Regions from separate parts of the Flexivirga oryzae genome, predicted to be linked through region 2. Evidence: predicted binding sites of a transcription regulator. Region 2 holds the regulator's gene; the other holds the start of a gene.

Region 1 (7,871 bases), on a different contig from region 2:
GATCGGTGCGGTCTGGCTGGCCGCGGACCGCGCCGCGTTCGCTGCACACGCGCACATGCTGGCCGCGGCGTTCACCTTCCTGCCGTTCGCCGGGGTCGTTGCGCTGAACACCGACTGGGGCGTGCGGGTCCTCGCGCGCCGGGCCGGGCCGAGCCGTACCCGTTTCGACCGGGCCTACTGGGTGGTGCTGATCGGAATGGGTTGCGCTGCGGTCGGGTTCGCGGTGGTGCGGGCATCCTGGGACTACGCGATGTTGGGGGTGGAGATCGCGTTGCTCGCACTCTTCGCGGCGTTCTGGATCCTGCAGACGATCGATCTGATGGATCCGGCGCGGGACCTGCGAACCAGCGCTGCCGCGGCGCCGGAGCGCAGTACGCTGGTCCTGGGTGACCGGTGGACCCGCCTCCTGCCTTGATGGTGAACCGCCGGGCGACATACTCTCGCTGATCCGAACCCTCAGGTGCGGGCCGGCAACGCAGGACCCGGAATACACCGCGCCGGAAGGTCATTCGTGATCACCATAGAAGAAGCCAAGCGGCTCGCGCGTGAGTTGCGTGGAGGACCGGTCAGTCATTCCCAGGTGCTGGAGGCGGCCGCACATGCGGCCGGATTCCGCGACTGGAACACGTTCGCAGCGCTCGGCCGGCCGAACTCGGCCGAGACGGAGACCGCTCACGAGCAGCTGGTCGTGCCGATCCTGCGGGTCTTCGACCATCGCCTCGCTCGCGAGTTCTACTGCGAGTTCCTGGAGTTCGAGTGGGAGTGGGACCAACAGTACGAGCCCGACCTGCCCGTCTACGCGCAGGTGACGCGCGGCGCCGCGGCGCTCCACCTGTCGGAGCACCACGGCGACGCGACACCCGGCTCGGGCGTGCTGATCGTCGAGCAGGATCTGGCGGACTACCACGCGAAGCTGCTCGCGAAGCGGCACCGCAACGCGCGACCCGGCATCCAGCACAACCCCTGGGGCGACACGATGACCATCGCCGACCCGTTCGGGAACAGGTTGGTCTTCTGGCAGCGGACACCCGCAGCTGACGCCTAGGTCGCTGGTGTTTTTCGTGGCGTGGCGGTCCGTGTTGCTTGGTGCTGGGTTCGGGAGGATTGGCCTGTGACGTTGGGAGTGACTCCGAGCCAGGCTGATTTGTTCCGTTCGACGACCGCGTTCTGCGAGCCGCGGATCGGCGAAGACTCGATCTACGGGTTGTTGCACCGGCAGTGCCACCGGTTGTTCCCGGACGAGATGTTCGCGGACTTGTTCACCGATGTTGGTCGCCGGTCGGTACCGCCGATGATCGTGGCGGTGGTGATGGTGTTGCAACGTTTCGAGGGGTGCAGTGACCGGGAAGCGGTCGACCGGTTCGCGTTCGACGCCCGGTGGAAGTACGCGGCGGGCGGGCTGGACTTCGATTACCCGGGATTCGTGCACACGGTGCTGGTTGATATGCGGGCCCGGCTGGCCGCCTCGGATGCGCCGGACCGGATCTTCGATGCCGTGCTGCAGGTGGCCAAGGCTGCCGGACTGGTCGGGCGTAAACGGGTGCTGGACTCCACCCCGTTGTATGACGCGGTCGCCACGATGGACACGGTCACGTTGATCCGGTCGGCGATCCGTGGGCTGCTCAAGGCGTGTGATGCGCAGTTGGGGGCGCGGGTCCGGGACGTGCTGGCCCGTGATGATGACTACGTGGGCGCGGGGAAACCGGCCTGTGACTGGGACGACCAGGTCGCCCGGGCGGTGTTGGTCGATGAGTTGGCTCGGGACGGGGTGGCCGCCCTGGCCGTGTTGGAGGGGCGGACGGTCAGTGAACCGGTGGCCGCGGCGGGGCAGTTGCTGGCCACCGTGCTGGGGCAGGACCTGGAACAAGACGCTGACGGGGTGTTCGCGATCGCGCGGCGGGTCGCCAAGGATCGGGTGATCTCCACGGTCGACCCGCAGGCCCGGCACGGGCACAAGACCGCCGCACGCTCCTTCGACGGGTACAAGGGGCACCTGGGCCTCGACCCGGACAGTGAGATCATCACCGCTACCGGCGTGACCCCGGGCAACACCGGTGATGCCGCGGCCGCACAAGACCTGATCGCTGATCTCCTCGACACCGACGATCACGATGCCGGCGATCACGGCGACGCGGATGAGCATGGCGTGTATGGGGATAACGCGTACGGGACTGGGCCGATCCACGACTTGCTGGAGGCTGCCGGGATCGATGACAAGTGCAAGACCCAGTCGCCGTCCAATACTGGTGGCCTGTTCGCCAAGGACGAGTTCGAGGTGGACTTGGACGCTGACACGGTGACCTGCCCGGCGGGGCAAGTCTCGCCGATCCGGCGCGGGAAGGGTGGTGCCGGCACGGCACGTTTCGGGGCGGCGTGTGCCGAGTGCCCGCTACGGGAGCAGTGCACTACCTCCGCGAAGGGCCGCACCATCAAGGTCGGCGCCTATGAACGGCAGCTGACCGATGCCCGCGGGCGGCAACAGGACCCGGGATGGGTGGCCGACTACCGGGCTACCCGCCCGAAGGTCGAACGCAAGATCGGGCACCTGATGCGCCGCAAGCACGGCGGGCGCAGGGCACGGGTCCGCGGCACGACGAAGGTTGCCGCTGACTTCTCCCTGCTGGCCGCCGCGGTCAACCTCGTACGCCTGAGTGTGCTCGCCGTGACGTTCACGACCGGTCAAGGATGGGCAGCGACCGCCTGATAACACCAGGATCAGACTCGAAACCCCTTACCTGGCCGTCATATCCGCCCTCAAGCCGGCGTACTCGACTGGCCAGCGTCATCAGTCCCGCCCGGCGACCAGCCGCGCTCGGCCAGCCTCAGCCCCACGCGGTGACCTCATCTACCCCAGCCGACCATCCTCACCCACACGCAGCTGTTCAACACCAGCCACCTAGCGCCCCTGCGCCGAGAGGCCCAGAAACACCCCGAGAGGCCCAGAAAACCGCGACATAACGGCTCGTGGGCCCCGTTTTTCGTGTCCTGTCGAGGCGTTTTGTGTCCTCTCGGCAAGAGGGGTGCGTGGGTCGGGTGTCAGGCGGCCCCGTGCGCTCCGGGTGCGTCCTGCGCTCCGGGTGCGCTGTGGGCCGCCTGCTCGAACGCCAGCTCAAGGATCTGCGCCACGTCACTCACCGGGTGTATGTCGAGCGCGTTCTTCACCTCGTCCGGTACGTCGTCCAGGTCCGGCTCGTTGCGCTGCGGGATGAACACCGTCGTCAGGCCGGCACGCTGGGCGGCGAGCAGTTTCTGCTTCACGCCACCGATCGGCAGGACCCGTCCGTTCAGCGTCACCTCACCCGTCATACCGACGTCGCTGCGGACCGGGCGGCCGGTCGCCAACGATGCGAACGCGGTCACCATGGTGACACCGGCGGACGGGCCGTCCTTCGGTGTCGCGCCCGCTGGGACGTGCAGGTGGATCGGACCGGACAACGCCGACACGTCGACGTCGTGCTCGGAGCCGTGCGACCGCAGGTAGGACAGTGCGATCTGTGCCGACTCCTTCATCACGTCACCGAGTTGACCGGTGAGGGTGAGGCGCGGCCCGGAATCACCTTCGGCTGAGGCGGTCTGCAGCTTCGCCGTGCTGGGCTTGGCCGCCTCGATGAAGAGGACGTCACCGCCCATGCCGGTCACCGCGAGTCCGGTGGCGACACCGGGCACCGCTGTCCGCTCTGCCGATTCGGGAGTGAAGCGCGGCCGACCCAGGTAGTCCTTGAGGTCATCGACCGACACCAGGACCGGCGCCTCGGCCTTGTCCGTTGCGAGGTTGGTGGCCACCTTGCGCAGGATCTTGCCGATCATCCGCTCCATCTGCCGCACACCGGCCTCTCGGGTGTAATCGCCTGCCATTTCACGCAATGCGGCGTCATCGATGGTGACCTCGTCGCTCGTCAGCGCAGCACGCTCCAGCTGCCGGGGCAGCAGGTGCGTCGAGGCGATGGCGACCTTGTCGTCCTCGGTGTAGCCATCGAGGGCGACCAGCTCCATCCGGTCCAGCAGTGCACTGGGGATGGTCTCGAGGGTGTTCGCCGTGGCGATGAAGACCACGTCGGACAGGTCGAGGTCGAGCTCGAGGTAGTGGTCGCGGAACGTGTGGTTCTGCGCCGGGTCCAGCACCTCGAGCAACGCGGCAGCCGGGTCGCCGCGGAAGTCGGAGCCGACCTTGTCGATCTCGTCGAGCAGGACGACCGGGTTCATCGAGCCGGCCTCCTTGATGGCACGCACGATGCGGCCGGGAAGCGCCCCGACATACGTCCGCCGGTGACCACGGATCTCGGCCTCGTCACGCACACCACCGAGGGCAACGCGCACGAACGACCGGTCCAGCGCACGGGCAACGCTCTCACCGAGTGAGGTCTTGCCGACACCGGGCGGGCCGACGAGCGCGAGGACCGCGCCCGAGCCACGGCCGCCGACGACCTCCAGACCACGCTCGGCACGGCGGCCGCGCACGGCGAGGTATTCGACGATGCGATCCTTCACATCGTCCAGGCCGTGGTGGTCGGCGTCCAACACCTCACGGGCTGCGGTGATGTCGGTGCGGTCGGATGTCTTGTGGTTCCAAGGCAGTTCGAGGACGGTGTCGAGCCAGGTGCGGATCCAGCCACCCTCCGGGCTCTGCTCGCTGGAACGCTCCAGCTTGCCGACCTCGCGCAGCGCGGCCTCCCGGACCTCGTCCGGCAGGTCGGCGGCCTCGACGCGCGAACGGTAGTCGTCGGCGCCCTCGGGCTCGTTCTCGCCGAGCTCCTTCCGGATCGCCTCCAGCTGCTGCCGCAGCAGGAACTCCCGCTGGCTCTTGTCCATGCCTTCGCGGACGTCGGTCGCGATCTTGTCCGAAACCTCTTGTTCGGCAAGGTGATCGCCGGTCCACGTGATCAGGACCTCCAGCCGCTTGTCGATGTCGGTCTCCTCCAGCAACTGCACCCGCTGCTGAGGGGAGAGGTATGACGCCCACCCGGCCAGGTCGGCCAGCGCGTGCGGATCGGTGGTGGACTCGACGTGGTCGATCACCTGCCAGGCGTTGCGGCGCTTGAGCGTCGCGACCACGAGTCGTTTGTAGTCGGTTGCGAGTTCGCGGGTGCGCTCGGTCGGCGCGCCGGGCTCGATCACCTCGGCTTCCACCCACAGGGCGGCGCCGGGTCCGGCCACACCGCGGCCGATCCGGGCGCGGTCGGTGGCACGCAGCACTGCGGCAGGTGCGCCGCCCGGCATCCGGCCCACCTGCTCGATCGAGGCGACCGCACCGACCGTCGGGTAGGTGTCGTCGATGCGCGGCGCGAGCAGCAACTGTTCGCCGCCGGCAGCACGGGCCGCGTCGACGGCCGCGCGGGCCTCGTCGTCGAGCTCGATGGGCAGCGTCATGCCGGGCAAAGCCACCTGGTCGTGCAGAAAGAGCACCGGCAGCTCGTGTGTTTGGGTCATCGCTCTCCTGGAGTCGTATGGCGACCCGAGCGGCTCGCCGGCCTGGGCCGACGGGCGACTCGCGCCGCAGCGAAAGTTGAGTCTTATCCACTCAAGGCTGCAGGGGGTGGTTTTGTTCCCGAGAGCATCGTCAAATCGGAGGTCAGTGCAAGCCGAAGAACGGTCGGTACTCCTCGAAGCCGCGGATCCCGACGTGTGCGCGGGCGTCGCTGCCCGCCCAGTCGTCGTGGGTCAACGCGAGGTGCTGCAGGTCGATGATGCCGGCGCCGGTGTCGTGCGATCGGACTCCGGTGTCCCGGTAGCCGAGATGACGGCTCACTCCGAGCGACGCGTGGTTGCTCATGACTGCAGAGGTGATCGCCTGCCGGGTGCCGAGCGATTCGAAGGCGAAGGACAGCGCGACAGCCCGGGCGTGTATGCCGAAGCCCCTGCCGCGATGGCGCCAGATGCTCTGGACAAGGCGACGCGCACGGTCCTGCGCCGGGGGCACTCCATCCAGCGGAGGGAAGCTCGGGTCGAGGTCGAAGTCGTCGGGAAACACCTTGATGAGGCGCGGGAGGTCCGCGTCGCGGACAGGTCGGAGCACCAGTTCCGGCCCGGTGAGGGAGAGTCCGTCGAACGGCCAGGTCGATGTCATGTGATCACTCTTCCAGGTCGTCCGATGTCGGCGTTCACGTATATACTTTCAGCACTCGGTGTGCCGATGCTTGCAACGTGAAAACCGTTGATAGATAAGGAAAAAATGTCATCTCAACCTTGCCTTTGAACTCGAACATAGATATGATTAGGGCATGTCGAAACAGCAGCTCCTGGTCGCCGGTGATGACATCGCCGGCGCATCGGTCGACGCGCTGATTGCGACTGCTCATGCACTCGTCCGTGAGGCTGCGGACAAGGCGAGGGCCGGGACCGTGGGTTCGTCTCGCGAGGAGTTGATCGACCAGGTCGTGGCGTGTCAGCAAGTGCAAAATTCCACCTGGGCGGCACAGTCCGTTCGGCTGGCACAAGTCGCCGCGATCGAGGAGATCGTGGAGCCTGGCGGGCGTCCGCGAGAGGTTCGGCGTTCCATCGGGAAGTATGCCGACGAATGGTTGCCGCAGGAGCTCGGCGCTCGACTGGGTTGGTCGGACCGGCAGACGACCAACCGACTGACGGATGCGATCGATGGGATGAAGCACACGCCGGCCTTGTTCGCGCTCGCGGAGAAGGGATCGCTCGACCCCCGCAAACTGACCATCATCTCGGACGCCTTGTGCGGAGTGAGCCCGAAGGTCGCGCACGATGTCGAGGACGAGTTGCTCTCCGTGATCGACGACGCGCAAGCGACGGGGGAGGCGCCAGGCGAGGCCGATGATGAGTCGGCTGAGCCGATCCCGTTGACGTCCACCAAACTCGTCCGCCGCACCCGACGACTGCTCGCCGACCTGGCGCCGGCGGACGCCCAGGAGTCAGCGCGCAAGAGTCGTGTGGCGGCGAAAGGAGTGCGGGTCTCGCCACACCACGAGCCGGGACTCAGCGCGTTCCATGCCGTCCTCCCGACCGAGGACGCGGTGCGCATCATGGCAGGCATCGACGAGTTGGCGCGGCACCTGCACGAGGACACGACCACCGACAAGTGCCTCGATGAGTGCCGCGTGGACGCGTTCGTCGACCTCATGCTCGGCAACGTGTCCGTCAGCACCACGTGCGTCGTGCAACTCCCCATCCTGCCGGAGCAGAGCGGCACGACCGCAGACCGTGCCGATGCGCCCGGTTTCTTCGCGCCCCGGGTCTTCGACGGTCACAGCGCTGTCGCGGGCCTGGCAGCAATGATCGGTATGACGGGAGGGTTGTCGTGCGAGCCCGGTAGCGAGTCGGAATGGTTGTCCCGATCCTTCGTCGAGCCACGGCTCGAGGAGTGGCTGCGGCTCAGCGTGGCTGAGAGCTTCGACATTCTCACCACGGTGGACACGCCGCTCGCGCCGCGTGTCCGGGTCGACCTGACTCCTGGCAGTGGTGATCGCCGGCAGCGGTGGGATCACGGGCCGGTCGCGACGGCGACCCGTCGCCGCCGGGCGAGGGCACGAGCCGCTGAGGCCGGATCACCGCCGACCGACTACCGGATCGGCGACGCGGTCGTCGAAGGGTTCGGCGTCATACCCGCCGGTGCGCTTTCTCAACTGTGCCGAACACTCGGTGTGAGACTCACGCGTGCACTGGTGGATGCGAAGACCGGGGCAACCGTGGAGACATCGGATGTGACCTATCGCCCGGGTGCACGTCTGCGACGGTTCGTGGTCACGCGGGACGAGCATTGTCGATTCCCGGGCTGCACCCGGCCGGCCCGGCTCGACGACGTCGACCACGTCATCCGATGGCCCGATGGCCCGACCGCTGCGAGCAACCTGCAATCCCTATGTCGTCATCATCACAGGGCGAAACACGAAGGCGGCTGGTCTGTTTCG
Region 2 (7,871 bases):
AGCTGTGCATCCGCTACACGCTGCAACTGGGCACCGTGTCGCTGCCCAAGACCGCCAACCCCGACCACTTGCGGTCCAACGCCGAGGTCGACTTCGTCGTCTCGGACGAGGACATGGCCGCCTTGCGGGACCTGCACGCCCAGGACTACGGCGAGCACAGCGCCTTCCCCGTCTACAGCGGCAAGTAGTCTCCTCAGGCTGGGCCGAGACGCTGTGGTGGTGGATTCGTCAGGTGTCGCCGCCGGAGGCGACGTCCGGCCGGAAGAGCTGTACGCCCGCGAGCGGACGGAAGCCGGCCGCGAGGGTCGCACGCATGCTCGCGATGTTCCCCGGCGCGACCGAGGCCAGCACGATCTCGTCGGGGACGATCAGATGTCGCGCGTCAGCGATGAGCCGTCGTCCCAGGCCCGAATCGCGGCTCGTCGGATCGAGTTCGAAGCTCAGCTCACGGAGGCCGCCGATCCCGTTCCCGATCGTGAGGATCGCGTCGTCCCGGTCGGCGAGGCCGAACACGCGGGTGGCGGTGCGCAACCCGGCCGCGCGTAGGGCGCGAGGCTGGTCGGCCAGATCGGGGCGGGGCACGAGCCACTGCGGTCGGCCGACCAGCCCGGGCGCCGACAGAACGAGATCGAGCGAGTCGATCCAGCCTCGCTGCCCGGCGAGCGCGACGATGAGCCGCGGATCGGCCGCCCCACCGAAACCGTCCGGGTGCAGTCCGGCGAGGTCGGCGTCCGTCACCGAGTCCGGCACACACAGCACGGCGTGACCGGTGAAGGTGAGCACGCCATACACCGTTGCCGACCAGGGGCGTTCGCGTGACCACGTGCCATCCGCCGGGGGTGGCTCGCCGGCCGCGGCGCGCTCGAGCAGCCGTCCGACCGGGTGGAGCAAGCGCTGCGAGGGGTCGGTCGGCATCGTCCGAGACTCCCTTGTCACCACGGAACCGGCTGTCCCGACACGCAGTCGTGACAAAAACCAAAGTAAGTTTCCGCAGCCGGGAATCATTCGACCAGGTCGAAAGTTGAGTCTAGTAAGCGCAACTTTGGAGTCGTCGGTTTGACATGACCGCGACGCCGGAGTTGAGTCGGAGGCAGTCAACTTCGCAGGTATGACGTGGGGCTGCTCTGCGTCCGGCGACGAGACATGACAGACCAACATCTCAACCAAGGGAGAACATCGATATGGGACGTGCGGTAGGTATCGACCTCGGCACCACCAACTCAGCGGTCGCGGTCCTGGAGGGCAACGACCCGGAAATCATCGCCAACGCCGAGGGCGGCCGCACCACGCCGTCCGTCGTGGCGTTCGCCAAGAACGGTGACGTGCTGGCCGGCGACATCGCCAAGCGTCAGGCCGTCACCAACGTCGACCGCACCGTCCGCTCGGTCAAGCGCCACATGGGCACCGACTGGAAGAAGGAAGTCGACGGCAAGGAGTACACGCCGCAGGAGATCTCGGCGCGCATCCTGCAGAAGCTGAAGCGCGACGCGGAGGCCTACCTCGGCGAGGACGTCACCGACGCGGTCATCACCGTGCCGGCATACTTCGACGACGCCGAGCGTCAGGCGACCAAGGAGGCCGGTGAGATCGCGGGCCTCAACGTGCTGCGCATCATCAACGAGCCGACCGCGGCCGCGCTCGCCTACGGCCTCGACAAGGGCAAGGAGGACGAGCTCATCCTCGTCTTCGACCTCGGTGGTGGCACCTTCGACGTGTCGCTGCTCGAAGTCGGCAAGGACCCCGAGGACGGTTTCTCCACCATCCAGGTCAAGGCCACCAGCGGTGACAACAAGCTCGGCGGTGACGACTGGGACCAGCGGGTCGTCAACCACCTGGTCCAGCAGGTGAAGAACCAGACCGGCGTCGACCTGTCCAAGGACAAGATCGCCATGCAGCGTCTGCAGGACGCCGCGGAGCAGGCCAAGAAGGAGCTGTCCAGCTCGACGTCCACCAACGTCAGCCTGCAGTACCTGTCCATGGGCGAGAACGGCCCGATCCACCTGGACGAGACGATCACCCGTGCACAGTTCGAGCAGACGACCAAGGATCTGCTGGAGCGCACCAAGGGCCCGTTCGAGCAGGTCATGAAGGACGCGGGCGTGACCGTCAACGACATCGATCACGTTGTCCTGGTGGGTGGTTCGACCCGTATGCCGGCCGTGACCCAGGTCGTCAAGGAGCTGACCGGCAAGGATCCCAACAAGGGCGTCAACCCCGACGAGGTCGTCGCGGTCGGTGCCGCGCTGCAGGCCGGTGTGCTGAAGGGTGAGCGCAAGGACGTGCTCCTCATCGACGTCACCCCGCTGTCGCTGGGCATCGAGACCAAGGGTGGCCTGTTCACCAAGCTGATCGAGCGCAACACCGCGATCCCGACCAAGCGCTCGGAGGTGTTCTCGACCGCAGAGGACAACCAGCCGTCGGTGGAGATCCAGGTGTTCCAGGGCGAGCGTGAGCTGGCCAAGGACAACAAGCCGCTGGGCAACTTCGAGCTGTCCGGCATCGCGCCCGCGCCGCGTGGCGTGCCGCAGATCGAGGTCACCTTCGACATCGACGCCAACGGCATCGTGCACGTGTCGGCCAAGGACCGCGGCACCAACAAGGAGCAGTCGATGACGATCTCCGGTGGCTCCGCGCTGCCGAAGGAGGACATCGACCGCATGGTCCGCGACGCCGAGGAGCACGCGGCGGAGGACAAGAAGCGGCGTGAGGAGACCGAGGCCCGCAACACCGCGGAGCAGCTGGTCTACTCGACCGAGAAGTTCCTCGCCGACAACGGCGACAAGGTCCCGGCCGAGTCCAAGTCCGAGGTCGAGGCCGCCGTCAGCGAGCTCAAGGATGCGCTGAAGGACGAAAACACCTCTGCCGAGGACATTTCGGCCAAGACCACCAAGGTCAACGACGCCTCCCAGAAGATGGGTGCCGCCCTGTATGCCGCGCAGCAGCAGTCCGGTGACGACACCGCCACGGCCGGTGCCGAGCAGCCCGCCGACGCCGGTGCCTCCGCGTCGTCCGACGATGACGACGTGGTCGACGCCGAGGTCGTGGACGACGAGGGTGACAACAAGTGACCGACCCCATCAAGGGCTCCCAGCCCACGGGTTCGCAGCCGGGTTCCGCTTCGGCGGAGCCCGGCCGGCGGCCGGAGGATGAGGAGGCTCAGTCGGGCCCGATCATCCGCGACAAGCGCCGGATCGACGAGAACGGTGATGTGCGAGCCGTTTCCGACGACGCACCGCAGGCTCCCGCAGAGCCGGCCGGCGCGTCCGCCGGGACCGGTCCCGCCGTTGATGACGAGCACCCGGACACGGTCCTCGCAGCCGAACGGCTCGCGGACCTGCAACGGGTGCAGGCCGAATACGTCAACTACAAGAAGCGCATCGAGCGCGACCGGGAAGCCCAGCGGGACGCCACCACGGCGCGCGTCCTCGAGGCGCTCCTGCCGGTGCTCGACGACATCTACCTGGCGCGCGAGCACGGCGACTTGGAGGGGACTCCCTTCGAGAAGATCGCCGACAAGCTGCAGGCGACGCTCAGCAAGCTGGGTCTGACCGAGTTCGGCGCAGTCGGTGAGCCTTTCGACCCGACGCACCACGAGGCCCTGATGCACATCGAGGCCGAGGTGCCGGAGGGTGCGGAGGGCACAACCATCGTGCAGGTCATGCAGCCGGGCTACCGGCTCGGTGACCGCATGGTCCGTCCCGCACGCGTCGCGGTCGCGGACCCGTCCTGATGCAGCCCAGGTCTTCTGCCGAGCGGGGTGCGCGACAGCGGACACCCCGCTCGGCAGGAGACTTCGACCCGATTGGAGTGATTGATGGCTAGTCAGGACTGGCTCGAGAAGGACTTCTACAAGATCCTCGGCGTCTCACAGGACGCGTCCGAGGACGACATCAAGAAGGCGTACCGCAAGCTCGCCCGAAAGTGGCACCCGGACCAGAACCCCGGTGACACCGCAGCAGAGCAGAAGTTCAAGGACATCGGCGAGGCCAACTCGGTGCTGTCCGACCCGGCGAAACGCCAGGAGTACGACCAGCTCCGGCAGATGGTCGGTGGTGGCGCCCGCTTCACCGCGGGTGGTCCCGGCAGTGCCGGCGGCGCCGGCGGGTTCGAGGACCTCTTCGGCTCCATGTTCGGCGGCGGCGGGCAGCACGTCCGCTTCTCCACCGGTGGCGGGGACCAGATCAACCTGGACGACATCCTCGGGCGCTTCGGCGGCGGCGGTGGCTACGGCTCGCCGTACGGCGGCTACCAGGCCGGGCCGCGCAAGGGCGCCGACATGGAGGCGCGTACGACGCTGAGCTTCCGTGATGCCGCCGCGGGCGAGACCATCACGCTGCAGGCCGCGGACGGTCAGACGATCAAGACACGCATCCCGGCCGGGGTCAAGGACGGTCAGACGATCCGGCTGCGCGGCAAGGGACAGCCCAGCCCGAACGGCGGGCAGGCCGGTGATCTGCTGCTGCACGTCACGGTCCAGCCCCACCCGGTCTTCCATCGTGACGGCAACAACCTGACGGTCGACCTTCCCGTCACCTTCGCCGAAGCAGCCCTGGGCGCAACGGTTTCCGTGCCGACGCTGAGCGGCAGGGCGGTCAAGGTCAAGATCAAGGCCGGAACCCCGTCCGGGCGCAAGCTGCGTGTCAAGGGTGAAGGCATCAAGGGCAAGACCTCCACGGGCGACCTCATCGCGACCGTCCAGGTGCTCGTGCCGCAGAAGCTGAACAGCGACGCCAAGAAGGCCGTCGAGACGCTCGCCGAGCAGGATCGGGAGAGTGGCATCGACCCGCGCGCTGAGCTGACCGCGAAAGCCGCGCTCTGATGGTCCGGTCGTTCTGGCGCGGTGACACGCCACCCCCCGAGGACGCGCCGATCTACGCGATCTCGGCGGCGGCGCAGTTGGCCGGCATACACGCCCAAACCCTGCGCCAGTACGACCGATTGGGCATCGTGACACCCTCCCGGACACAGGGCGGCGGGAGACGTTACTCCGTCCACGACCTGAAGGTGCTCGCCGAGGTCCAGCGACTCTCCCAGGAGGAGGGCGTGTCGTTGGCCGGCATCCGCCGGATCCTGGAGCTCGAGGACCAGGTCGACGCACTGCGGTCTCGGGTGCGCGAGCTCGCCGACGAGCTGCAGCGGGAGCGCGACAAGGGGCTCCGCCGCGTCTTCGCGGCCTCGCCCGACGGCCAGATCACCCCCTTGCGACCGGGGGAGCGTGTGCAGCCCGTCCGGGCAGAGCGCGCCCTGGTCGTATGGCGCAAACGGAGTTGACGGACTCAGATGATCGAATTCCTGATGGTCTTTCCGGACCGAGAAGCCGCCCAGGACGTAGCCGACGAACTCGTCGAGGAGGGCGGATTCGCCTCGGTGCGCGTCGTGTCCGAGGCGTTGGCCGGTGAGGACGACGCCGAGGACGTGGATTGGGTCGTGCACGTCGTGGCGGACCACCTCGACGACCCGACCGGGCCACGGGCGCAGGAGATCGCCGAACGCTTCAGCACCGTGGCGCAGGATCACGACGGCTGGCTGGACAACGATCGCTCGGTGGACGGTTACCAGCCGGATCCGTAGCACTGGAAACGCGATCCGCCGGATGGTGCCGTCCGGGACAACGCGTCCGCGGGCGGGACGCCGCCGGCGATCAGCTGGTGCGCCTCGGTCAGCTGGTCGCAGGCCTCGTCGTCGTTGACGGCCGCGGGAGCGGCGATGACACAGCGGGCGCCGGCATGCAGCCACGCCGTCGTCATACCGAGGGTCTCCTCCGCCCAGCGCACCGAGGAGCGGCCCAACTCGCACGCGGACAGCACCACCAATGACGGGATGCGCTCGAGTTGGTCGATGTCGTAGCCGAACCACGTCCCATCGCTGAGTTGCAGGCCGGAGAAGAGCGGGTTGTCGGCGGCATGCCGACCGTGCGCGGAGAGGTGCAGCACGTCGACCGTGGCTGCGAGACGCGACACGGCCGCGCTGGTGCTCTCCGGAGGGGTGAGCACGGTGGAGCCGGGCCGCGCGGCAGACGAGCGGACGACCTCCTCACCGGCGCGCGGCACTCGGGGCCCGGCGACGAAAGCGGCCGAGCGCAACGGTGGCGCGATCCCGCGCTCGACCCAGCGCGATGCACTCGGCGGAAGACATGCGGGATGCCCGGAGAGTGTCGGCAGCATGCTCCACGGGACGCCGGCGAGCACGCCCGTCGGCGTCAGCACGACCCGTCCTCCCGCACTGCGCCGGAGGGCTGTGCGCACCGGCGCCAGCAGCGCATCGTCGAGTCGCTCCAGGCGCCGCAGCAGCGACGACCGGACCGCGGTCTGCAGCGTCCGCGGCAGGTTGCTCGCCGACATGTCCAGGTCTGCCTGGAGCCCGGCCATCGCCTCGCGGACCGGCGCCGTCGGGCCCAGCGCGGTCACATCGGCGCCCTGCGCGCTGACGGTCAGCAGGTGCAACTCATCGTCCACCGCCAAGTGCGCGAGCAGCACCGTGTCGTCGCCCAATGCCGTTGTCAACTGGTCGAAGCCGACCGGCTCGGTCACGACACCGGAGCCAGGATCCTGCCAGGCGCGCTGGCGGATGTGCTGCCGCAGCTCGCGCTCGCGGCCCGAGATCTCGTCCGGCCCGCTGCCCGCCCGCAACTGCCGCAGCTCGACCAGGTCGCGCGCGGTGTCCGCGCTCGCCGGTGGACGGATCGGCAGCACGCGGCGAGAAAGCTCGCGCGCCCGCTCCGACCACTCGAAGACCGACTCCGGCCGGCCACCCTCGAGGGCGACCCGGATGCCGAGCAGGGCCAGCTCCCGGCCGTGTCCGGCGAGCGAGCTCTGCAGGTCGAGGCTGCCGAACGATGACTGCCACTCGTGCAGGTCCGACAGCCCCTGGCGCACCCGGCGCAGCGCTGAACCCGGCCGGCCCGAGGCGGCGTCGAGCTCTGCCTCGACCTGCCGGCGCAGGAGCCGCCCCGCAATGGGTGCCTGAGTGCGCAGCCGGACCTCCCGTAGCCGGCGCCGCGCCGAGTCCGGGTCGCCCCGCATGAGCTCGATGCGCGCAGCGTGCAGCCGGACGGTGTTGGCGTCGTTGCGTAACCCGTTGTGCGCCAGCCGTTCCGCGATCTCGTCGGCTCGGGTCGACAGGTCGGCGGAACGGCGCCGAAGACCCGCTTCGGCAGCGAGCTCGATGCCATCGGCACGATCGGCCCATGCGTCGCTGCCGCGCCGCCGCCATCGTCGCGCAGCCCGGCGTGCGAGGACGCGGGCCCGGGCCGGATCGTCCAGCAGGAGCAACCGCGCGAGGAGGAACTCCGCCTCACCCTGTTGTTGCGAGAGGTGCATCCTCCCGTACGCCGCTGCGACGCTCGCCACCGTCTCGTGCGCCTCGTGGTGCAGCCCGGCAGCGACCAACACCTCGGCCCGGTCCTGATCGCACACCGCGCGGAAGTTCGCCGACAGCGGGGCCAGCACGGGCCGGGCGCTGTCCATGCGCTGCAGTGCCTGTGGCAGGTCGCCGGCGAGCATCAGCGCGTAGCCGCTGTTGTGCAGCGCCTGGGCGGCCTCGACCGGCATACCCGCCTCTCGGAAGTCTTCCGACGAGGCATCGAAGTCTGAGATGGCAGACGGCATGTCGCCGCGCTGGAGCCACACGACCCCGCGATTCATCAACGCTCGCGCACGATCGACGCCGATCAGCCGACGTCCGGCCATGGCCTGCTGCAGGTGCTGCAGCGCCAACTCACCCTCACCGGCCCGGGTGTAGAGGACACCGAGTTGACTGTGCGCGAGGTCGCGCACGGTGGCGTTCGTCGCGCGCTCCAGCACCGACTCACACAGTCGGGTGCCGGTGTGCAGATCGCCGCGTTCGGAGGCGACATACGCGCGGCTGATGTC

The links. Region 2 encodes HspR, which represses chaperone genes until heat shock. Its sites were predicted from a motif close to AAGTTGAGTCNNNNNGACTCAACTT; they were not measured.
Region 1: the regulator HspR is predicted to act here: its motif matches at 5,501-5,525, upstream of lon (endopeptidase La).

What each region holds. Positions count from the first base shown of each region.
Region 1 covers NZ_JACHVQ010000007.1:31,731-39,601, reverse strand. The annotation lists gene FHU39_RS23480 (hypothetical protein) at 1-415, shown strand, start outside; gene FHU39_RS23475 (glyoxalase superfamily protein) at 512-1,045, shown strand; gene FHU39_RS23470 (IS1182 family transposase) at 1,112-2,704, shown strand; gene lon (endopeptidase La) at 3,037-5,427, opposite strand; gene FHU39_RS23460 (GNAT family N-acetyltransferase) at 5,570-6,064, opposite strand; gene FHU39_RS23455 (HNH endonuclease signature motif containing protein) at 6,219-7,871, shown strand, end outside.
Region 2 covers NZ_JACHVQ010000004.1:221,402-229,272, forward strand. The annotation lists gene FHU39_RS20280 (aldo/keto reductase) at 1-188, shown strand, start outside; gene FHU39_RS20285 (N-acetyltransferase) at 229-915, opposite strand; gene dnaK (molecular chaperone DnaK) at 1,182-3,068, shown strand; gene FHU39_RS25110 (nucleotide exchange factor GrpE) at 3,065-3,730, shown strand; gene FHU39_RS20300 (DnaJ C-terminal domain-containing protein) at 3,815-4,819, shown strand; gene FHU39_RS20305 (heat shock protein transcriptional repressor HspR) at 4,819-5,271, shown strand; gene FHU39_RS20310 (hypothetical protein) at 5,281-5,571, shown strand; gene FHU39_RS20315 (CHAT domain-containing protein) at 5,553-7,871, opposite strand, start outside.